DNA from 2 places in the Bacillus sp. P4_E1 genome. Region 1 is predicted to be linked to the other one. Evidence: a T-box and tRNA genes for the amino acid it is inferred to sense, from the RefSeq annotation. Region 1 holds a T-box; the other holds one or more tRNA genes.
What was found. The T-box of region 1 lies ahead of asnS (asparagine--tRNA ligase). A T-box ahead of a tRNA ligase gene usually reads a tRNA of that ligase, here a tRNA-Asn.
Positions count from the first base shown of each region.

Region 1 (11,981 bases):
TGCTATTTACGGCCGTGAAGTAAAACTTCCAGCTATCGACTTACAAGAAACAGCAGAAAAAACTTCTGATTACATTTCTGTAAGTGTAGAAGCGAAAGAAGAAAACCCATTATATATTGCAAAAATGGTGAAGAACGTAAAGATTGGTCCATCACCAATGTGGATGCAAACTCGTCTTATGGCAGCTGGCATTCGTCCAATTAGTAATGTAGTTGATATTACAAACTACATTTTAATGGAATACGGTCAACCGTTACATGCATTCGATTACGATAAATTAGGTTCAAAAGAAATCGTTGTTCGTCTTGCAAAAGAAGGCGAAAAGATTCAAACATTAGATGCTCAAGAACGTACGTTACAAAGCCACCATCTTGTAATTACAAACGGCACAAAAGCGTTAGCTGTTGCTGGTGTAATGGGCGGAGCGGATTCTGAAGTTGATAGCGAGACAGTAAACGTTCTAATTGAGTCTGCATACTTTGCAGGTCAAACAGTGCGTCGTACATCAAAAGACTTAGGTCTTCGTAGCGAATCAAGTGCACGTTTTGAAAAAGGAATCGACCCAACACGTACATTTGAAGCAATTCAACATGCAGCTGCTTTAATGGCAAAATACGCTGGTGGAGAAGCACTTGAAGGTGTAGTAGAAGCTGATAACTTACAAGTACAAGAACGTACAGTATCTGTTACAGCTGAAAAAGTAAATCGTGTATTAGGTACAGATATTTCTGCGAGTGAAATGGGTACAATGTTCACAAACTTAAAATTCCCATTCACAGAAGTAGAAGGAACATTCCATGTAAATGTACCAGCACGTCGTCCTGACATTACAATTTCAGAAGACTTAGTAGAAGAAGTAGGTCGTCTGTATGGTTATGATCACATTCCAGTTACATTACCATCTGGAACAATGACACGTGGTAAATTAACATCAGCACAAACGAAACGTCGTAAAGTACGCCGCTTCCTAGAAGGTGCTGGTTTATATGAAGCAATCACATATTCATTAACAAGCGCTGACAAAGCGAAACAATATATGGTTGAGCCGAACGAAAAAGCTCCTGTCAATCTTGCGCTTCCAATGAGCGAAGAGCGTAGCCAACTTCGTTTAAGCTTAGTGCCACAATTGTTAGAAGCAGTTTCATACAATGTTGCACGTAAAAACGACAGCGTTGCATTATATGAAGTAGGTTCTATCTTCTTACCAACAGAAGCAGGAGAACTTCCGAAAGAAGAACAACATCTTGCAGGTGTTATGACAGGTCTTGCTCTTCACCATGCATGGCAAGGTGAGAAGAAAGTTGTAGACTTCTTCGTTGTTAAAGGTGTATTAGAAGGATTATTCGACGTACTTGGCGTGGCAAATCAAATCACTTATGCACCAGCAAAACGTGAAGGTATGCACCCAGGCCGTACTGCTGACATCGTATTAGATGGTGAAGCAATCGGATTCATCGGTCAATTGCACCCGGAAACAGAAAAACAATTAGATGTGAAAAATACATTCGTATTCGAATTATCTCTTGCAAAAGTATTCGGTGCAGACGCTGAGGGAACTTACTACTCAGCAATTCCACGTTTCCCATCTATGACACGTGATATGGCTGTTGTAGTAACAACAGAAACAAAAGCTGGTGAAATGAAGCAAGTCATTGCTGAAGCTGGCGGAGAACTTCTGAAAGACGTAGCACTATTCGACTTATACGAAGGTGAAAAAATGGAAGAAGGCAGGAAATCACTTGCATTCTCTATGAACTACTTCGATGCAGAACGTACATTAACAGACGAAGAAGTAACAGAAGCACATAACCGTGTATTAACAGCGGTAGAAGAGAAATTTGGTGCGGAGTTACGTAAGTAATAAAAAATTGCCGGATTAAGTCCGGCAATTTTTTTTATGGCACGATTGTCGGAAAATGTCGGTAAGTCGATATATTATAAAAATCGCCGATATATTTGGAGTTATGATCGATATATTATAAAAATCGCTGATATATTTGGAGTTACGGTCGATATATTGCGAAAATCGCTGATATATTTTCTGGCATCTTGCATCTTTCTCTCGAATGTAGTACATTAATTTTAGTTTAACAAAACGAAAGACGATGATAAGGAAAAGTAGTATATACTATAATCCAAAGCGAGTCAGGGACGGTGAGAGCCTGATGAGGCGGTATATGTGAAGAACACCTTGGAGTTGCTAACCGAAATTGAAACTTGTATTCAAGAGTAGACTTAGACGGGAATCCGGCCTGTTACAAACCGGGAAGTATGTATTACATACGAGTTAAAGTTGGTCTTTATGACAAATTGGGTGGTACCGCGAAGTTTAACCTTTCGTCCCTTTATGGATGAAAGGTTTTTTTGTATTTAAATATATGAGTAAAGGAGAATTTTACTATGGAAAACACATTAGTAAAAAGTCTGTATAGAGATACAGATAAATACGCAGATCAAACAGTACAAGTATCGGGTTGGATTCGTAACTTACGTGATTCAAAAGCATTTGGTTTCATCGAATTAAACGACGGTAGCTTCTTCAAAGGTGTTCAAATCGTTTTCGATACAGAATTAGAGAACTTCAAAGAAATTGCAAAGCTTCCACTAAGCTCTTCAGTTAAAGTAGAAGGTAAAGTAATTGCAACGCCTGGAGCGAAGCAACCATTTGAAATTAAAGCAGAAAAAATTGATATCGAGGGCTTATCAGACTCTGATTACCCACTTCAAAAGAAGCGTCATACGTTTGAATATTTACGTACAATCGCTCACTTACGTCCAAGAACAAATGCATTCTCTGCAACGTTCCGTGTGCGTTCTATCGCAGCATTTGCGATTCACCAGTTCTTCCAAGAGCGTGGATTCGTACATGTTCACACACCAATCATCACTGGTAGTGATACAGAAGGTGCAGGCGAAATGTTCCGCGTAACAACGCAAGATTTAAACAACGTACCTAAAGGTGAAGACGGACAAGTTGACGAATCAAAAGACTTCTTCGGTAAAGAAACAAACTTAACAGTAAGTGGACAGCTTAATGCTGAAGCTTATGCGTTAGCATTCCGTGATGTGTACACATTCGGTCCTACATTCCGTGCAGAAAACTCAAACACAACTCGCCACGCAGCTGAGTTCTGGATGGTTGAGCCTGAGATTGCATTCGCTGAGTTAGGCGATGTAATGGATCTTACAGAAGATATGCTGAAATATGCAATGAAATACGTACTAGAGCATGCACCAGAAGAAATGGACTTCTTCAACAGCTTCGTTGATAAAACAGTTCTAGAGCGCATGAACAACGTAATCAACTCTGACTTCGGTCGCATCACTTATACAGAAGCAATTAAAGTACTTCAAGAATCAGGTGCTGAATTCAAATACCCAGTAGAATGGGGTATTGACTTACAAACAGAGCACGAAAGATACTTATCAGAAGAAATCTTCAAACGCCCTGTATTCGTAACTGACTATCCGAAAGACATTAAAGCATTCTACATGCGTATGAACGAAGATGGTAAAACAGTAGCAGCTACTGACCTTCTAGTTCCTGGCATCGGCGAATTAATCGGCGGAAGTCAACGTGAAGAAAGAATGGACGTTTTAGTAGACAGAATTAAAGAATTAGGTATGAACGAAGAGGACTACTGGTGGTACTTAGAACTTAGAAAATACGGCGGTACAAAACACGCTGGATTCGGTCTAGGTTTCGAGCGCTTCCTAATGTACATTACTGGCATGGCTAACATCCGTGACGTAATTCCATTCCCAAGAACTCCAGGTTCTTCTGAGTTTTAAGATATAAAAAAGCGAGAGGATTTCCTCTCGCTTTTTTTATTGGAAAGGGTGTAACTACAAGCCGAATTTTATAAAGTATTTCACGATTGGAAAAGATGTTGTTCATAGTTCCCTTCCCACTTCATATATAAGTAAAACGAATGCGACATTTATAGGGAAGGGGTTTTTGTACAATGGGAGAAATTCCAAGTCATACAAAGTGGACATTGCGTGACAAGTATATAGTGATCACTGGTGCAACAAGTGGTATTGGATTAGCGGCAGCTAAGGTATTTGCAGAACGCGGTGCCAAACTAGGAATCATTGCACGTAACGAAGCAAAAGCGAATGATGTTATGACTCAAATTAAAAATGTAACGAATGGGAATGCAGTGGTAGATATATTTTTAGCTGATATGGCTTCCCAACAATCTATACGCCGGGTAGCTACTGATATTTTAGAAAGGTGTCCGAGAATAGATATATTAGTGAATAATGCTGGTGCTTTATTTCAAACAAGGCAGCTTACGAAGGACGGTTTGGAGATGACCTGGGCGGTAAACCATTTAGGTCCATTCTTACTCACTAATTTGTTGTTGGAGCGTTTAAAAGAAAGTGCTCCTGCTCGTGTCATTACCACTGCATCTCACGGTCACAAAATGGCTAAAAAGGGAATTGACTTCGGTGATCTAGATGCAGAACAACTTTATCGCGGTGTTAAGAAGTTCATGGGCGGTCCCACAATGCGTTATGCGCAAACAAAACTGGCTAACATTTTATTCACCTCTGAATTGGCACAGCGGTTGGAGGGAACGAGTGTTAGTGCCTATAGCTTTGATCCAGGGCTAGTGGATACGAATTTTAACCAGGACAATGGTCTGGTTGCTCGCTTAACTATGGCAGCAATGAAACCTTTCTCTCGTACACCCGAGGAAGGTGCTGAAACTCTAATATGGCTAGCAGAATCAACTGGATTTACTGATCATAGTGGTTATTACTATGCCGATAAGCAAATAGGAAAAATGTCTGAAGCTGCCTTGGATAAGGATGCCGCAAAACGTCTATGGGACATTAGTGAAAAACAGACAGGAGGATAAAAGAGTAGCCAGTATATGTTCAGATGGTTATGCTGAATAGTTTTTTACTCTTAAGTGAAAAGTAATCTTGGGGGTGATTGTAATGAGTAAGAAAGTGAAAACAGACCATTCTAGATCAAGCTTAGGTTCTCCGGAAGTGGAAGGACAAGGAACGACTACGCATGAAACGGGTTCTTATAAAGTACCTTCATCAAATAAGAAGCAGAAACGAAGTTAAACATAAAAAGGGAGTCATGGAGACTCTCTTTTTTTAGGTGAATAGTGAATATATATCGTCCTAAATTTAAATATATATCGATATAACGAAGAAGTGCGACAAAAATAGGAACGTGTGAGATTCTATTTATCCATTTTTCATCCATAAAAGGCGAAAAGAATTCAATTCTTTTCGCCTTGTTTAGTTCATTCATATCCTGTCGATACTAAAAAGTAGTTATTTTTTTAATAAGCGAAACGCCTTCTCTGTATTAGCAAAATGCACTTTCACAAATTCAGGTAGTCTTTCTTTACCGACTTTTTGAATTAATTTAGCAGCGGCAATATCAACTTGTTTACCAGCACCTTTCGGAAGTTGCATACCAGCTTTTTTGCTTAGTTCGTCAAATTGTTTTACGAATGAGTAACGAGCTAAAATGGAAGCGGCGGCTACTGCTAAATGGACACTTTCACCTTTTGTAGCGAAGTAAACATTTTCACGCTGTACCTGTTTTTGTTTCGATAAATATTTATAGTATGTATCAGGCTGTGTAAATTGGTCGATTAAGATACCCTCAGGTGTTGTAGGTGCAATTTTAGCCAATAAGTTTGTGATGGCTTTGTTATGTAGTAAAGCTTTTAGTTTACCTTGGTTGTTTCCTTTATCAAATAGCTCGTTATATTTTTCATTATGAAGAACGAGGGAGCTGTAAGGAACAACGTGAAGGAGTTGTTTTGCAATCTCAGCAATTTGAGCATCATTTAAGTTTTTGGAGTCTTTTACACCGAGTTCTTTTAAAAGTGGAATTTGCTTCGCATCCACATATACAGCAACAACTGTCATCGGTCCAAAGAAATCTCCAGTACCTACTTCATCGGACCCTAAAATCGACATTGTACCAATAGAAGAAGGTGGTGCATATTGATGCGAATTGACCGATTTTTTTACAGCGGATTTTGGTGTTTGAGAGACAGTTTGCCAACGAGAAGCCTCTGCTTCAGCACGTCCACCTTGAAACATTACTTTTCCTGATTTATAAGCTGTAATTGTGCAAGATGGAACCTTTGCCATAAAGATACCGCCTTGCGGAATTTTGGGGCTAAGTGCTTGTTTGTATTGTTGTTTCATGTCTTCAATTACTGTAGAACTTGTTTGTATTACGATAGAATTTGACAAAATGGTCGCTCCTTTTTTATGTTGTTATTTTTATCATATCGGATTGTTCTTTCTGTTTCCATATTATGATGGTTCATGGTATGATAAACTTTAGGATTCTGTACGTGATTGGAGGCCGGTGAGTTGTCACAACAAAAGGGAAATAAAAGTCGAATTAATGTAGAAATATATGGCCAACAGTATTCAGTTGTTGGCGATGAAAGTACAAGTCATATCCGCATGGTAGCAGCGATTGTGGATGATAAAATGCGCGAACTCAATGCCAAGAATCCTTCGCTTGATACGAGTAGACTAGCGGTATTGACGGCGGTAAACGTCATACACGATTACATAAAATTAAAAGAAGAACATGAGAAGTTGAAAGAAAGTATGACACAAAAAGGAATGGAATAAACATGATTGATATTATTATCATTTTATTGCTTGTTATGGGATTTTTCCTCGGTTTACGCAGAGGATTTATTTTGCAACTTGTAAAGTTAACAAGCTTTATTATCGCATACCTCGTTGCATACTGGTACTGTAAAGATTTAGCGCCAACGCTTGCGAAATTTATTCCGTATCCATTCGATAAGAATGTATCTGTTCCAGAATGGATAGATGCGAATAATATTGAGGGTGTCTTCTATCAAGCAATTGCGTTTATTGTATTATTTATTATTACAAAAATCGCACTTTCACTACTTGGTAATTTACTGAATATGTTTGCAGAAATCCCAGTTTTAAAGCAAGTCAATGCGGTTGCTGGGGCACTTCTTGGCTTTTTAGAAGTGTATATCATTCTGTTTGTCTTAATTATTGTTGGAACAATTCTTCCAATTGAACAAATACAAACACCATTACAAAAATCATCAATTAGCAAAATAATTGTAGACGATACACCGATTCTTTCTGAAAAGGTGAAGGAACTATGGCAGACAGGTAGCAGAGTGTAACTTCTCTTTTTTCGGAAAGAGAAGTTTTTTTCTATGAAAGAAAGGCGGGGAAATGATGAAAGTGAATAAAAAACAAGTTATCAAATTACTAGAGACAATTGGCCTATTTATGGAACTAAAGGGCGCGAATCCATTTAAAATATCTGCATTCCGTAAAGCGGCGGCAGCACTAGAAAGTGATGACCGTAGTCTTTCTGAAATTGAAGATTTCACAAAGATTCCAGGTATCGGAAAAGGAACAGCAGCAGTTATTCAAGAATATATAGAATCGGGAACATCTGAAGTACTACAAGAACTTGAAAAAGAAGTACCAAGCAGTTTATTACCACTATTAAAACTACCAGGCCTTGGTGGTAAGAAGGTGGCCAAGTTATACAAAGAACTTGGTGTTGTTGATATGGAAACGTTAAAAGCTGTTTGTGAAGAAAATAAAGTACAAGCTTTAGCTGGATTCGGTAAGAAAACAGAAGAGAAAATATTAGAAGCAATTGATCAAGTAGGCTCTCGTCCAGAGCGTTTACCAATTGCGATGGTATTGCCTATTGCCGGGGAAATAGAGGGGAAATTGTCGAATGTTGCTGAAATAATTCGTTTCTCACGCGCTGGTAGTTTACGCCGTGTTCGTGAGACAGTGAAGGACTTAGATTTCATCATTGCAACGACAGAGCCAGCAGTAGTGCGTGAACATTTACTACAATTTGATAATATGATTGAAGTGATTGCAAGTGGAGATACGAAAGTATCTGTTCGTCTTCAATATGAATATGATATTTCAATTGACTTCCGCTTAGTAAAACCAGAAGAATTTATTACAACTCTTCACCATTTCACAGGATCAAAAGACCATAACGTAAAAATGCGCCAAATTGCGAAAGATAGAGGCGAAAAAATTAGTGAATACGGTGTGGAAATCTTAGAGACAGGTGAAGTGAAAACATTCGAAACAGAAGAAGCATTCTTCGCCCACTTTGGCCTTCCATTCATCCCACCAGAAGTGCGTGAAGATGGAAAAGAAATTGAATTAATTAAAGAGTATCCGAACTTAATTCAGTTCTCTGATATACAGGGTGATTTACATATGCATACAACGTGGAGTGACGGTGCTTTTTCAATTGAAGAAATGGTACAAGCGTGCCGCGCTCGTGGATATAAATTTATGGCAATTACTGATCACTCGCAATACTTGAAAGTAGCGAACGGTTTAACGAAAGAGCGTCTTCGTGAACAAGCGAAAGAAATTGAACGTATGAATGAAAAGTATCCAGACATTACAATTTTGCGCGGGATTGAAATGGACATTTTACCAGATGCGACACTTGATTTTGACGATGAAGTATTAGCAGAACTAGATTATGTCATTGGAGCCATTCACTCTAGCTTCTCACAAGACCGTGAAACGATTATGAAGCGTCTTCGCACTGCACTTGAGAATAAGCATGTCACAATGATTGCCCATCCGACAGGACGTCTTCTTGGGCGCCGTGAGGGTTACGATGTAGATACAGATTTATTAATCCAGCTCGCAAAAGAAACAAATACAGTTTTAGAATTAAATGCAAATCCAAACCGTCTAGATTTAAGCGCGAAATTATTAAAACAAGCACAAGATGCTGGTGTAAAAGTAGCGATTAATACGGATGCCCATACACTTGAAATGTTAGAAGATATGGAAACAGGTGTAGCAGCAGCGCGTAAAGGTTGGATTCAAAAAGATAACGTGATTAACACATGGGATATTGAACGTTTATTAGACTATATTAAACGTAATAAGTAATACAGGGGGGACCTGCAACATGTTAGAACGAACGTTGCGTGTATTAGAATATAATAAAGTAAAAGAACAATTACTTGAACATACAGCATCTTCACTTGGTCGTGATAAAGTGAAGAATTTAGTGCCAAGCACAGATTTTGAAGAAATTGTGGAATTGCAAGAAACAACGGATGAGGCAGCGAAAGTCATCCGTTTAAAAGGACATGTACCACTTGGAGGGATTTCTGATATTCGTGCAAATATTAAGCGTGCGAAAATTGGAAGTATGTTAAGTACTCATGAATTAATTGAAATCGCAAGTACGATGTACGGTAGTCGCCAAATGAAACGTTTCATTGACGATATGATTGACAACGGTGTTGAGCTTCCAATTTTAGAAACACATGTCGCACAAATTGTGTCTTTATATGATTTAGAAAAGAAGATTACAAATTGTATTGGTGACGGCGGTGAAGTAGTCGATAGCGCAAGTGACAAATTGCGTGGTATTCGTAATCAAATTCGTACTGCGGAAAGCCGTATTCGTGAGAAATTAGAAAACATGACGCGTTCTTCAAACGCGCAAAAAATGTTATCAGATGCAATTGTAACGATTCGTAACGAACGCTACGTAATCCCGGTAAAACAAGAATACCGCGGCGTATATGGTGGTATTGTTCACGATCAATCTGCTTCTGGACAAACATTATTTATCGAACCGCAAGTAATCGTGGAATTAAATAACGCACTTCAAGAAGCACGTGTGAAAGAAAAACAAGAAGTAGAACGCATTTTAATGATGTTAACGGAAGAAGTAGCAGTGGAAGCTGATATTGTTTTATCAAACGTAGAAGTAGTTGCAAATCTTGATTTTATTTTTGCGAAAGCTCTTTATGCGAAGCGAATTAAAGCGACGAAGCCAATCGTAAATAATGAACGCTACATGGATTTAAAACAAGCACGCCATCCGCTTATTGATCCGGAAATTATCGTGCCAAATAACATTATGCTTGGTAAAGACTTTACAACAATCGTTATTACAGGACCGAATACAGGTGGTAAAACAGTTACACTTAAAACAGTCGGTATTTGTGTCTTAATGGCGCAATCTGGTCTTCATATCCCAGTAATGGATGAATCAGAGATATGTGTATTTAAAAACATCTTTGCTGATATCGGTGATGAGCAATCGATTGAACAAAATTTAAGTACATTCTCTTCTCATATGGTAAACATTGTAGATATTTTAGAAAAAGCTGATTTTGAAAGTTTAGTCCTATTTGATGAATTAGGTGCTGGGACAGATCCGCAAGAAGGGGCTGCACTAGCGATTTCTATTTTAGATGAAGTATGTAACCGTGGTGCTCGCGTTGTTGCAACGACGCATTACCCAGAATTAAAAGCATATGGATACAATCGTGAGCAAGTTATTAATGCGAGCGTTGAGTTCGATGTGAATACATTAAGCCCAACGTACAAATTATTAATCGGTGTACCAGGACGTAGTAACGCCTTTGAAATTTCGAAGCGTCTTGGTTTGTCTGATCGCGTTATTGATCGCGCTCGTAACCATATTAGTACAGATACGAACAAAATCGAAAATATGATTGCAAAGCTAGAAGAAAGCCAAAAAAATGCAGAGCGCGAACGAAAAGAAGCGGAAGAGCATCGTAAGCAATCTGAAAAACTTCATCGTGAATTACAACGTCAAATTATTGAATTTAACGATGAGCGCGATGAAAAATTATTAAAAGCGCAAAAAGAAGGGGAAGAAAAAGTCGAAGCTGCAAAGCAAGAAGCAGAAGGCATTATTCAAGAACTTCGTCAATTGCGTAAAGCACAGCTTATAAACGTGAAAGACCATGAGCTTATTGAAGCGAAGAGCCGTCTAGAAGGTGCGGCGCCAGAGCTTGTGAAGAAACAAAAAGTAAACGTGAAAAACACAGCGCCAAAACAACAGTTACGATCAGGTGATGAAGTAAAAGTGTTAACGTTCGGTCAAAAAGGTCAATTGCTTGAAAAAGTAAGTGATACAGAGTGGAGCGTACAAATTGGTATTCTGAAGATGAAAGTGAAAGAATCCAATATGGAATACATTAATACACCGAAGCAAACTGAGAAAAAAGCAGTCGCAAGTGTGAAGGGTAGAGATTATCACGTGTCGTTAGAGCTAGACCTTCGCGGCGAACGTTATGAAGATGCAATGATGCGCGTTGAAAAATATTTAGACGATGCACAGCTTGCAAGCTATCCTCGTGTATCAATTATTCACGGTAAAGGAACAGGAGCGCTTCGCCAAGGTGTACAAGATTACTTGAAGAAACATCGCGGTGTGAAAACCTACCGCTACGGTGACATGGGCGAGGGAGGCCTAGGCGTAACAGTTGTCGAATTAAAATAGCAAACAACCAAACAAAAGGGGAAACCATTATATGTTTATGGACAAACTTGCAAAAGTATTGTTAGCTTGTTGCGGAATATTTTTGGTAATTGGGGTTATTTATTTAGTTGTTTTTGCGAAGTAAAGGAGCGTCAATCTTGGCATAATGATATTGCCATGGATTGACGCTTTTAATCTATAAGAAAAGGAACAAAACATGAAAATCAACCAATACATAAGCGAAGCAAAATCCTGCTCAAGACGTGAAACAGACCGTCTCATTAAAGCAGGACGTGCCTGTATTAACGGTGAAGTATGTACGCACGGTGCACTCGTTAATGAAGGTGATATTGTAACAATTGATGGGCAAGTTATTGTAAAAGAAGAGAAAGAAAAGGTGTATATTGCCTTCCATAAACCAGTCGGAATTACTTGTACAGCAGCCGAACATATTGAAGATAATATTATTGATTATATCGATTATCCAGAACGAATCTTTCCTGTTGGACGATTAGATAAAGCATCGGAAGGACTCATCTTATTAACGAATGACGGTGCGATTGCGAATCAAATTTTGCACGGTGATCATGAGCATGAGAAAGAATATGTTGTCGCTGTTGATAAGCCGTTTACAGATTGGTTTATTGATGAGATGTCCAGCGGTGTAAAGATT
Region 1 is NZ_JBFUIV010000013.1:21,364-33,344, reverse strand. Features, by position in the region: gene pheT (phenylalanine--tRNA ligase subunit beta) at 1-1,861, shown strand, start outside; T-box leader at 2,097-2,348, shown strand; gene asnS (asparagine--tRNA ligase) at 2,401-3,792, shown strand; gene AC1DS7_RS18505 (SDR family oxidoreductase) at 3,966-4,868, shown strand; gene AC1DS7_RS18500 (YuzL family protein) at 4,951-5,085, shown strand; gene rnhC (ribonuclease HIII) at 5,302-6,240, opposite strand; gene zapA (cell division protein ZapA) at 6,364-6,633, shown strand; gene AC1DS7_RS18485 (CvpA family protein) at 6,636-7,175, shown strand; gene polX (DNA polymerase/3'-5' exonuclease PolX) at 7,231-8,949, shown strand; gene AC1DS7_RS18475 (endonuclease MutS2) at 8,969-11,329, shown strand; gene AC1DS7_RS18470 (23S rRNA pseudouridine(2604) synthase RluF) at 11,526-11,981, shown strand, end outside.

Region 2 (4,164 bases), on a different contig from region 1:
ATTGGTGAAAAGGGTAAACTAACCGAAGAGTTGCGTCGTCATATTGTTGCTGCAACAAAACTTCAAGAAGTAGAAGACTTATATCGTCCATATAAAGAAAAAAGAAGAACGAAAGCTACAATTGCTAAAGAAAAGGGATTAGAACCGTTAGCTGAGTGGCTATTATTATATAAAAAAGAAAATCCAGCAGAGAAGGCTATGGAATTTGTTAATGCAGAAAAGGAAGTGGCGTCTGCAGAAGATGCGTTGCAAGGTGCGCAAGATATTATTGCGGAACTTGTTTCGGATAATGCGGCATATCGTAGTTGGATTCGCAATACTACTTTCCGAAAAGGGATTATGTCTTCATCTGTAAAAGATAAAGAAAAAGATGAAAAGAATATATATGAAATGTATTATGGCTATGAAGAACCGTTGCAAAAAGTAGTGCCGCATCGTGTACTAGCTATGAATCGTGGTGAAAAGGAAGACGTATTAAGAGTTTCTGTTATCACGCCAATTGAAGAAATTCTTCAGTTTTTACATAAAAAAATGATTCTTGATGAAGCTTCTAAAAGTGCGCATTATGTACAATTAGCGATGGAAGATGGATATAAGCGATTAATTCAACCTTCAATAGAAAGAGAAATTCGTAAAGAATTAATGGAAACGGCCGAAGAACAAGCGATTCATATTTTCTCTGAGAATTTACGTAATTTATTATTACAACCTCCGATGAAAGGGAAAGTTGTGTTAGCGGTAGATCCAGCATATAGAACCGGTTGTAAATTAGCTGTAGTAGATGATACAGGAAAAGTTCTTCACATAGATGTTATTTATCCGCATCCGCCTGCTCGTAAATATGAGGATGCAAAAACGAAAATCATTTCAATTATAGATAAATATGAAGTTGAAATGATAGCGATTGGAAATGGTACAGCTTCGAGGGAAACGGAAGAATTTATAGTAGATGTATTACAAAATGTAGAGCGAGATGTATTTTACATTATTGTAAATGAAGCGGGTGCTAGTGTGTACTCAGCATCTGATGTAGCTCGCGAGGAGTTTCCAAATTTACAGGTTGAAGAAAGAAGTGCTGTTTCAATTGGGAGACGTCTACAAGATCCACTTGCAGAGCTTGTGAAAATTGACCCTAAATCTGTTGGGGTGGGACAATATCAACATGATGTATCTCAAAAGCGATTAAATGAATCATTAACATTTGTAGTAGAGACGGCAGTTAACCGAGTTGGTGTTAATGTAAATACAGCTTCAGTTGCATTGTTGCAATATGTTTCGGGGTTATCAAAAACAGTTGCGAAAAATATTGTAGCTAAGCGTGAGGAAGATGGGAAATTCACGAAGCGTACTGAGTTAAAGAAAATCCCACGTTTAGGTGCAAAAACATATGAACAATGTATCGGGTTTTTACGTATATTAGAAGGAGCGAATCCGTTAGATCGCACAGGGATTCATCCGGAACAATATAAAAATGTTGAATTGCTATTGAAGAGCTTAGGGTTATCAAAGAATGATGTGGGGAAACCAAACTTGCAAAAGAGTTTCGAAGGAGTAGATATTTCTAAATTATCTCAAGAGACGGAGATTGGTGAGCCGACATTAGTTGATATTATGGATGCTTTAATTAGCCCGGAGCGAGATATGAGGGATGAGTTGCCAAAGCCACTTTTGAAAAAGGGGATTTTAAAATTAGAAGATTTAAAGCGTGGTATGGAATTAGAGGGAACGATCCGCAATGTTGTTGATTTCGGTGCCTTTGTTGATATTGGTGTGAAGCAAGATGGTTTAGTGCATATTTCTAAACTAAGCAAACAATTTGTAAAGCATCCATTAGATATTGTATCCGTGGGACAAATTGTAAAGGTATGGGTAGATGATATTGATACGAAAAAAGGTCGTGTTGCATTATCAATGTTACCGATTGAATAGTAAGAAAAGAGAGCAGATGAAACTGCTCTTTTTTTATGAACTGGAAAGTTTAATTGATTATGAGCTTTGATGTATTTTACTATAATAAAACCAGCATTCATTTAGTAACTTGATTTGATACCGGTTTTTCTCAAAATATGCACGTTGCATTTGTTTCTTTAGCCACGTGGGCATAGGAATCCCTCCTTGTTTAATCCTGCTCTCAAAAAAAGTAGCTCCTTTTAGCTAAAGTAACTTTGATGAGAGGTTGGTGAGTGGATTTCTAGCAATGCTGCATTTTTAGAAATCACGCTTCTTGAATGAGGATGGGTATATGTACTATTTACTATATGTATAAGAAGGGAGAAAAGTGTGGAAATATTTTTTAGTTTAGGAGGAATGAGAATGGATGAGCAAGAAATTCAGCGGTTAGTGGAAGAGGTATCGTTACAATGCTTTGGAATGCCGTTTTTACATAAAGCGATGTTTAATAGTAGGTTACGTACAACTGGTGGGCGTTATCTATTGAAGAATCATAATATAGAATTGAATTATCGATATTACGAAGTATATGGAAAAGAAGAGTTAGTCGGGATTGTTAAACATGAACTTTGTCATTATCACTTACATATCACAGGAAAAGGGTATAAGCATCGAGATAGAGATTTTCGTGAGTTATTAAAGAAAGTAGGTGCACCACGTTTTTGTAAACGAATGATTAGTGAGGAGGAAATGAGAGTTTCTATGTATGAATGTATGGGGTGTTCTTTTCAATATGTAAGAAGACGTCAAATAAATACACAAAGATATGTATGTGGAAAGTGTAAAGGACAACTAAAACTGGTAGTGAAAACATCTTGACAGTGAAAACGCAATCCAGTATATTATAAACATGTCACGTTTGCGCAAGATGTTGTGAAAAAACTTCTTGACTTACGATGAGAATTTTTATAAGATACAAATTGTCTTCATTATTCCGCAGTAGCTCAGTGGTAGAGCTATCGGCTGTTAACCGATCGGTCGTAGGTTCGAGTCCTACCTGCGGAGCCATACAGAGAAGTACCCAAGTGGCTCAAGGGGCTCCCCTGCTAAGGGAGTAGATCGCTAACGCGGTGCGAGGGTTCGAATCCCTTCTTCTCTGCCATACATATTGGCCCGTTGGTCAAGTGGTTAAGACACCGCCCTTTCACGGCGGTAACACGGGTTCGAATCCCGTACGGGTCACCACTTCGGAGGATTAGCTCAGCTGGGAGAGCACCTGCCTTACAAGCAGGGGGTCGGCGGTTCGATCCCGTCATCCTCCACCATATAAATTATATAAATAATATTATCGCGGGGTGGAGCAGTACGGTAGCTCGTCGGGCTCATAACCCGAAGGTCGCAGGTTCAAATCCTGTCCCCGCAACCAAATGGTCCCGTGGTGTAGTGGTTAACATGCCTGCCTGTCACGCAGGAGATCGCCGGTTCGACCCCGGTCGGGACCGCCATTTTAACTTCTGCTATATAGCAGTTGTTTTTTATTGGACATTATGGTAAAATAACATTTGTCTTTGAAAAGAAGATAACTATTTCGATGGGCTATAGCCAAGCGGTAAGGCAACGGACTTTGACTCCGTCATGCGCTGGTTCGAATCCAGCTAGCCCAGCCATTTACGAGCCATTAGCTCAGTTGGTAGAGCATCTGACTTTTAATCAGAGGGTCGAAGGTTCGAATCCTTCATGGCTCACTTTTGTTTTTTCCGCGCGGTCGTGGCGGAACGGCAGACGCGCTAGGTTGAGGGCCTAGTGGGGGAAACCCCGTGGAGGTTCAAGTCCTCTCGGCCGCATCAAAAAATCTTTTAAAAAGTACTTGCATTTGAAAATGTAGTATGGTAAGATAATTGAGTCGCCAAAATACAACGACGAAAAAACATCATGAATAAGCGCCCGTAGCTCAATTGGATAGAGCGTTTGACTACGGATCAAGAGGTTAGGGGTTCGACTCCTCTCGGGCGCGCCATAACGGGAAGTGGCTCAGCTTGGTAGAGCACCTGGTTTGGGACCAGGGGGTCGCAGGTTCAAATCCTGTCTTCCCGACCACGCGGGTGTAGTTTAGTGGTAAAACAAGAGCCTTCCAAGCTCTGGTCGAGAGTTCGATTCTCTTCACCCGCTTTTAGTTCTTTGAAAACTGAACGAAACAAACAACGTGAACGTCAATTTTTATTTTTAGATGCTAGACAAACTAACTTTATTGGAGAGTTTGATCCTGGCTCAGGA
Region 2 is NZ_JBFUIV010000021.1:126-4,289, reverse strand. Features, by position in the region: gene AC1DS7_RS23295 (Tex family protein) at 1-1,929, shown strand, start outside; gene cmpA (cortex morphogenetic protein CmpA) at 1,987-2,103, opposite strand; gene AC1DS7_RS23285 (SprT family protein) at 2,314-2,769, shown strand; tRNA gene AC1DS7_RS23280 (tRNA-Asn) at 2,884-2,958, shown strand; tRNA gene AC1DS7_RS23275 (tRNA-Ser) at 2,962-3,052, shown strand; tRNA gene AC1DS7_RS23270 (tRNA-Glu) at 3,061-3,135, shown strand; tRNA gene AC1DS7_RS23265 (tRNA-Val) at 3,140-3,215, shown strand; tRNA gene AC1DS7_RS23260 (tRNA-Met) at 3,240-3,316, shown strand; tRNA gene AC1DS7_RS23255 (tRNA-Asp) at 3,320-3,395, shown strand; tRNA gene AC1DS7_RS23250 (tRNA-Gln) at 3,483-3,557, shown strand; tRNA gene AC1DS7_RS23245 (tRNA-Lys) at 3,563-3,635, shown strand; tRNA gene AC1DS7_RS23240 (tRNA-Leu) at 3,652-3,734, shown strand; tRNA gene AC1DS7_RS23235 (tRNA-Arg) at 3,831-3,907, shown strand; tRNA gene AC1DS7_RS23230 (tRNA-Pro) at 3,911-3,987, shown strand; tRNA gene AC1DS7_RS23225 (tRNA-Gly) at 3,989-4,059, shown strand; partial or broken rRNA gene AC1DS7_RS23220 (16S ribosomal RNA) at 4,136-4,164, shown strand, end outside.
Region 2: it has a tRNA-Asn gene. The T-box ahead of asnS (asparagine--tRNA ligase) is inferred to sense a tRNA for this amino acid. The anticodon was not compared.